2 regions of the Streptomyces sp. NPDC058284 genome follow, and region 1 is predicted to be linked to the other one. Evidence: riboswitches for the same ligand, from Rfam matches in the RefSeq annotation. Region 1 holds a riboswitch; the other holds the start of a gene.

The links. Region 1 has a riboswitch for S-adenosylmethionine ahead of ACFVYR_RS23955 (aminotransferase class V-fold PLP-dependent enzyme). Riboswitches for the same ligand answer to the same signal wherever they lie in the genome.
Region 2: linked by a shared signal. The riboswitch ahead of thrC (threonine synthase) and the one ahead of ACFVYR_RS23955 (aminotransferase class V-fold PLP-dependent enzyme) in region 1 are both predicted to bind S-adenosylmethionine.

What each region holds. Positions count from the first base shown of each region.
Region 1 covers NZ_JBHVYE010000017.1:190,904-194,303, forward strand. Annotated here, with positions in the region: gene ACFVYR_RS23945 (rhomboid family intramembrane serine protease) at 1-62, shown strand, start outside; gene ACFVYR_RS23950 (Lrp/AsnC family transcriptional regulator) at 59-340, shown strand; gene ACFVYR_RS23955 (aminotransferase class V-fold PLP-dependent enzyme) at 376-1,758, opposite strand; SAM riboswitch class IV at 1,923-2,040, opposite strand; gene trpD (anthranilate phosphoribosyltransferase) at 2,137-3,201, opposite strand; gene ACFVYR_RS23965 (cytochrome bc complex cytochrome b subunit) at 3,337-3,400, opposite strand, start outside.
Region 2 covers NZ_JBHVYE010000047.1:14,455-17,854, forward strand. Annotated here, with positions in the region: gene ACFVYR_RS36335 (trehalose-6-phosphate synthase) at 1-385, opposite strand, end outside; gene ACFVYR_RS36340 (glucosyl-3-phosphoglycerate synthase) at 517-1,461, opposite strand; SAM riboswitch class I at 1,604-1,749, shown strand; gene thrC (threonine synthase) at 1,767-3,062, shown strand; gene ACFVYR_RS36350 (MoaD/ThiS family protein) at 3,173-3,400, shown strand, end outside.

The DNA of each region.
Region 1 (3,400 bases):
CGGCCCGGAAGACTAGAGTGAACGGCACAGCACCGGCCACCGAGGGAGACAGCAAGCCGTGATCACCGCGATCGTGCTCATCAAGACCAGCGTGGACCGGATTCCGGAGATCGCCGAGTCGATCGCCGCGCTCGACTCCGTCAGTGAGGTCTTCTCCGTCACCGGCACGTACGACCTGATCGCGATGGTGCGCGTGCCGCGCCACGACGACCTCGCGGACGTCATTCCCGGCCGGATCAGCAAGATCCCCGGAGTCGAGGCGACCGACACGCACGTGGCGTTCCGCACGTACTCCCAGCACGACCTGGAAGCGGCCTTCGCGATCGGCCTCGACTCCTAGGGACTTTCGGGGCCCTTGAGGCCTCCTGGGACTCCTCAGGCGGCGACGCCCGTGTCCGGCACGCAACGTCCGTCCTCGGTACGGTAGTTCCACCGCGCGCCGTCCGCCACCAGCTCCTTGACGGCGCGTACGAAACGCTCGACGTGCTCGTCGGGGGTACCGGCGCCGAAGCTCACCCGGATGGCGTTCAGCGACTTCTCGCCGGGTGCGGCCTCGGGGGCGCCGCACTCGCCGGGCTCGCCGGGCTCGCTGCCGAGCAGGGTGCGCACCAGCGGGTGGGCGCAGAACAGGCCGTCCCGTACGCCGATGCCGTACTCGGCGGAGAGCGCGGCGGCGAAGTGGGAGCTGTTCCAGCCGTCCACGACGAAGGAGATGACGCCCACCCGCGGCGCGTCGTCCCCGAAGAGCGAGAGCACCCGCACGGCCGGCACCCCGGCGAGGCCCTCGCGCACCTTCCTGATCAGGTGCTGCTCGCGCGCGACGAGCTCGTCGAAGCCCGCCTCGGTGAGCGCCTTGCAGGCCGACGCGATCGAGTAGACGCCGATGACGTTGGGCGAACCGGCCTCGTGCCGGGCCGCGGAGTCGTGCCACTCCACGTCCACACCGCCGCCTGCTTCCTTGGGGCGTCGCGCCACCTTCCGCGAGGCGCCGCCGCCCGCGAGGTACGGCTCGGCGGCGCGCAGCCAGTCGGAGCGGCCCGCGAGAACGCCCGAACCGAAGGGCGCGTACAGCTTGTGGCCGGAGAACGCGACCCAGTCGACGTCCAACTCCTCGATGGAGACCGGGTGGTGGGGCGCGAGCTGGGCGGCGTCGAGGACGATGCGGGCGCCGTGCGCGTGCGCGGCGGCGGCCAGCTCACGCACCGGCCACAGCTCGCCGGTGACGTTCGATGCGCCGGTGACGCACACCAGGGCGGGCCCGTAGGGGTCGCGGTCGGCGAGGGCTCGTTCCAGGGTGTGCACGGCCTCGTCGGGGGTGCGCGGCGCGTTGAGGTAGGTGACGCGGGCGTCCCGCCACGGAAGCAGCGAGGCGTGGTGCTCGGTCTCGAAGACGAAGACCTGGCAGTCCGCGGGCAGGGCGGCGGCGAGCAGGTTCAGCGAGTCGGTGGTGGAGCGCGTGAAGACGACCTGGTCGTCCTCGCGGCAGCCGAGGAACTCGGCGACGGTCCTGCGGGAGTTCTCGAAGAGGTCGGTGGAGAGCTGCGAGAGGTAGCCGGCCCCGCGGTGCACGCTGCCGTAGTACGGCGCGTACGCGGCCACGTCGTCCCACACGCGCTGCAGTGCCGGGGCGCTCGCCGCGTAGTCCAGCGCGGCGTAGCTCACCTCGCCGCCGGTGACCAGCGGAACGGTGACGTCCCTGCCGAGGACGGCCAGCGGGGCGCAGACGGACGAGTCGGTGGCAACGGCGGAAACAGACATGGCGAACTCCCGTGAGACGCAGGCGAGATCACCGCGCCGGAATCACGTCGACGGCGCGGGAGAAAAGTGCGGAAGGGTGTGCGGAGGCGGGGCGTAGAAGCCCTGTCACATTCGCTTGCTCACGAGACTGCTCCCTTGAGGACCAGGACCCCAGGGCGTGCAGGGGTCCGCGCTTGCCATACGCCTTGCTGCGTACGACCTGGTCTTCACCCGGGGCACCCCGCCACGGACGGAGGGTTGCCGGACAGCGGGCCGGGGCCGTAGTCGCTGTCACTCATGACCTGTGCAGCATCCTGCCACACGATCTTCGGCGCGCAAGGCGCAGTCCAGAATCCGGACTGCGCCCTGCGTCACATCGAGGGGTCCATAGAGGGGTGCTCAGCGGTTGCTGGCGGACACCCAGCGCTCAAGGGCTCGCTTCGCGGCGCCCGAGTCGATCGACCGCGCCGCCTTCGCCATGCCGGCCCGGATCTGCTCCACGAGCGGCTCGTCGGTCGGGCTGAGGGCGACGAGCGCCGCCGCGGAGTTCAGCACCACCGCGTCCCGCACCGGCCCGCTCTCGCCGTCCAGGAGCCGCAGCGCCACCTCCGCGTTGTACGAGGCGTCGGCGCCCCGCAGCGCCTCGACGGGCACGAGGTCGATCCCGACGTCGCGGGGGTCGAAGGCCTCCTCGCGCACGGCGCCGTCCCGCACCATCCAGACCCGGGAGGTCGACGTCGTCGTCAGCTCGTCGAGTCCGTCGTCGCCGCGGAAGACGAGGGAGGAGTTACCCCGTTCGGCGAAGACCCCGGCCACGATGGGCGCCATCCGGGGGTCGGCGACCCCGACCGCCTGGGCCCGCACCTTGGCCGGGTTGGTCAGCGGGCCGAGGAGGTTGAAGACGGTCCTGATCCCCAGCTGGCTGCGCGCGGCGCCCGCGTGCCGCAGCGCCGGGTGGAACTTCACGGCGAAGCAGAACGTGATGCCCGCCTCGTCCGCGACCTCGACCACCCGGCGGGGCGTGAGGTCGAGGTTGACGCCGAGCTTCTCCAGGACGTCGGAGGCGCCGGACGCGCTGGAGGCGGCGCGGTTGCCGTGCTTGACGACCTTGGCGCCCGCTCCCGCGACGACGATCGCGGACATGGTGGAGATGTTGACGGTCTTGGCGCCGTCGCCGCCCGTGCCCACGATGTCGACGCTCGGGCCCGGCACGTCGATGACGTTGGCGTGCGCGTACATGGCGCGTACGAGACCGGAGATCTCCGCGACCGTCTCACCCTTGGCCCGCAGCGCGATCACGAAGCCCGCGATCTGCGCGTCGGTGGCCTCGCCGCGCATGATGCGGTCCATCGCCCACGCGGTGTCGTCGGCGCTCTGGTCCCGTCCTTCGAGCAGACCGTTCAGCACGTCGGGCCAGGAACGGGCCGCCGCGGTGTCGCCTCCTGCGGGGGTCACAGCGTTCATAGCCGCTCCTGGTGTGAGTGTGCGTGGAGGACCACCCTATCCAGCCCCGGGACGGCGAAGAGCCCCGTCCAGAGACTGGACGGGGCTCCTGCCGTGGCGACCATGGGAGGTCAGAGCTTCAGAGCTCGCGGTTGATCAGTGGTGGCCGTGGCCGCTCGTGATCTCCTTGTACTCGTCGGCGGTGGGCTTGGGGATCTGG
Region 2 (3,400 bases), on a different contig from region 1:
CCTCGTACGCCGCCCACTGCGCGCGGAACTCCGGCCCGAAGGCCGGCTCCAGCGGGGTCTGGTAGAGCATGTGGTGGACGAACCACAGCACCGAGTTCGCGATGCCGTTGTACGCGTCCGCGTGGACCCGCGCGTCGATGTCCAGCATCCGTACGCCGGGCTCCCCGACGCCGCGCCGCACCGCCTCGCGGTCGCCGTCGCCGAGCGCCGCGCACACCCACAGGGCGTCCGCGTCGCCGCCGATGGCGCTGAGCCCGGAGACCAGGCCGCCGCCGCCGCGTCTGGCGCTCAGCTCCCCGTTCTCCTCGACGGTGTACGAGACGGGGCCGCGGTTGGACGCGACCAGTACCTGCGCTGCTGCTGTGGATGCGGACTCGGAGACCATGTGGCAACACGTAGCCCGTCCAGGGGCCGGGCAAACGTACGACCGGACTCCGCGTGGCGCCCGGCTGGAATGTGTTCCGTGCCCGGTGGGGGCGGGATCATGCGGGCCGGGCGGTTCACCGGCCACCGCGGTCACGCCACGCGTCGGTGCGCGTACTCCGCGACGTCCGTCATCGGCGGCCTCTCCTCGGTGTCGACCGCGTACGTCCGCGGGACGAAGCCGTGCTCGCCCCGCTCGAACTGCGTCAGTTCGGGACGTACGAGATGGCCGCGCGCGAGCCGCAGCTGCGCCGTGCGGTAGATGGCCGCCGCCATCCGGCCGAGCGCCTGCCCGTCCTGATGGCGGTGCCTGCGCACCCCCACGTCGACCTGCGCGAGCGCGTCCAGGCCCACGGTGTGCAGCGCGTCGACGAGCAGCCCCAGCTCCACGCCGTACCCGACGGGGAACGGCAGCCGCTCGAGGAGCGACCTGCGCGCCGCGTACTCGCCGCCCAGCGGCTGGACGAACCCCGCGAGGCGCGGCCAGTGCATGTTCAGGAGCGGGCGCGCCATCAACTCCGTCACCCGGCCGCCCTGGCCCGCGGCCTCGCCCAGCGGACGGTCGTACATCGCCTTCACGAAGGCCACGTCGGGGTCGGTGAGCAGCGGGCCCACTATCCCCGAGACGAAGTCCGCGGAGAACTCCCGCAGATCCGCGTCGACGAACGCGACGACGTCCCCGCTCGTCACGAGCAGCGAGCGCCACAGCACCTCGCCCTTGCCGGGTACGGCCGCGACACGCGGCAGGATCTCGTCGCGGTGCACGACCTTGGCGCCCGCCGCCGCCGCGACCTCGGCCGTACGGTCCGTCGAGCCGGAGTCGATCACCACGAGCTCGTCGACCAGCGGGGCCCGCTCCATCAGGGCGCGGCGGATCTCGGCGACGATCTCGCCGACCGTCCCCTCCTCGTCGAGCGCGGGCAGCACGACACTCACCGAGGTGCCCGAGGCACGTTTGGCGGCGGTCAGAAGGTCCAGCGGGCGATCGGCGACGGACCAGGAACGCCTGCTCAGCCAGTGCTCGGCCTCTTCCAGCACGGTCGCGGTCCTCCCATATGTGATCCATCTCGCGGTTCGGACGACTATCTCAAGGGTCCGGGGCTTCGGTTACAGTCTTGAACAACGCCGGAGACCATCGCATGTCGGGGTCACCACGGCGTTGAGATCAACAATCGAATACCGCTCATCCAGAGGGGCAGAGGGATACGGCCCGTTGAAGCCCCGGCAACCATCCAGTCGGTCTCGTACGTCATCGTCGCGAGGCTCCCGGCTAGGGAAGGTGCCAATTCCGTCTCGCGGCGAAGTGCGTCGCGAGGAAGATGAGGAGAAAGGGCCTCGCCTCCATGGCTGTGCAGACCGTCGCCACCGAAAGCACCACCTCTCCCGTAGACCTCGGTCCCGCCTCGGGCCTCTCCTGCCGGGAATGCGGCACCAGGTTCCCGCTCGGTCCGATCTTCGCCTGCGTCGAGTGTTTCGGCCCCCTCGAAGTCGCGTACGACCTGCCCCTCGGCGACCCGGAAGCCCTGCGCAAGCGGATCGAGGCCGGCCCCGCCAACATCTGGCGCTACGCCCCGCTCCTCCCCGTCCCCGCCGACGTGGCCGACAAGCCGAACCTGAACCCCGGCTGGACCAAGCTCGTCAAGGCCGACAACCTCGCCGCCGAACTCGGCGTCCAGCAGGGCAAGTTGTTCGTCAAGGACGACTCCGGCAACCCCACGCACTCCTTCAAGGACCGCGTCGTGGCCCAGGCCCTCGAAGCGGCGCGCGCCTTCGGCTTCACCACCCTCTCCTGCTCCTCCACCGGCAACCTCGCGGGCGCCGTCGGCGCCGCCGCAGCCCGCGCCGGCTTCCGCTCCTGCGTCTTCATCCCGCACGACCTGGAGCAGGGCAAGGTCGTCATGGCCGCGGTCTACGGCGGTGAGCTCGTCGGCATCGAGGGCAACTACGACGACGTCAACCGCTTCTGCTCCGAGCTCATCGGCGACCCGCTGGGCGAGGGCTGGGGCTTCGTCAACGTCAACCTGCGGCCGTACTACGGCGAGGGTTCCAAGACCCTCGCGTACGAGATCTGCGAGCAGCTCGGCTGGGAGCTGCCCGACCAGCTCGTCATCCCGATCGCGTCGGGATCGCAGCTCACGAAGATCGACAAGGGGCTCAAGGAGCTCATCGCGCTCGGCCTCGTCGCCGACAAGCCGTACAAGATCTTCGGTGCCCAGGCGGAGGGCTGTTCGCCGGTGTCGGCGGCGTTCAAGGCGGGCCACGATGTCGTACGCCCCCAGAAGCCGAACACCATCGCCAAGTCGCTCGCCATCGGCAACCCCGCCGACGGGCCGTACGTCCTGGACATCGCGCGCCGCACGGGCGGGGCGGTGGAGGACGTGAACGACGAGCAGGTCGTCGACGCGATCAAGCTTCTCGCCCGCACGGAAGGGATCTTCGCGGAGACCGCGGGCGGGGTGACGGTGGGCGTCACGAAGAAGCTTATCGAGGCGGGCCTCATCGATCCCTCGCTGACCACGGTGGTCCTCAACACGGGTGATGGCCTCAAGACGCTTGACGCGGTCGCCGATACGTCGCAGGCCACCGCCACGATCAAGCCGAGCCTTGAGGCGTTTCGCTCCGCGGGGCTCGCCGGCTAGTCGCCGTAGGGCCTGATCGGCGTCGTCGACCGCCGGTCGTGGTCCGTCCTCGCGCAGTTCCCCGCGCCCCTTCCAGGGGCGCCCCGCCCCCGTACTTCTGAGGTGAACCCATGAGCGTCAACGTCCGTATCCCCACCATCCTTCGTACCTACACCGGCGGGCAGGCCGAGGTTGCCGCCGAGGGGGCGAATCTCGGGGAGGTCATCGCCGATCTGGAGAAGAACCACAGCGGCATCGCGGCCCGCGTCCTGGACGACCAGGGCAAGCTGCGCCGCTTCGTGAACGTGTACGTCAACGACGACGACGTCCGCTTCGAACAGGGCCTGGAGACGGCCACC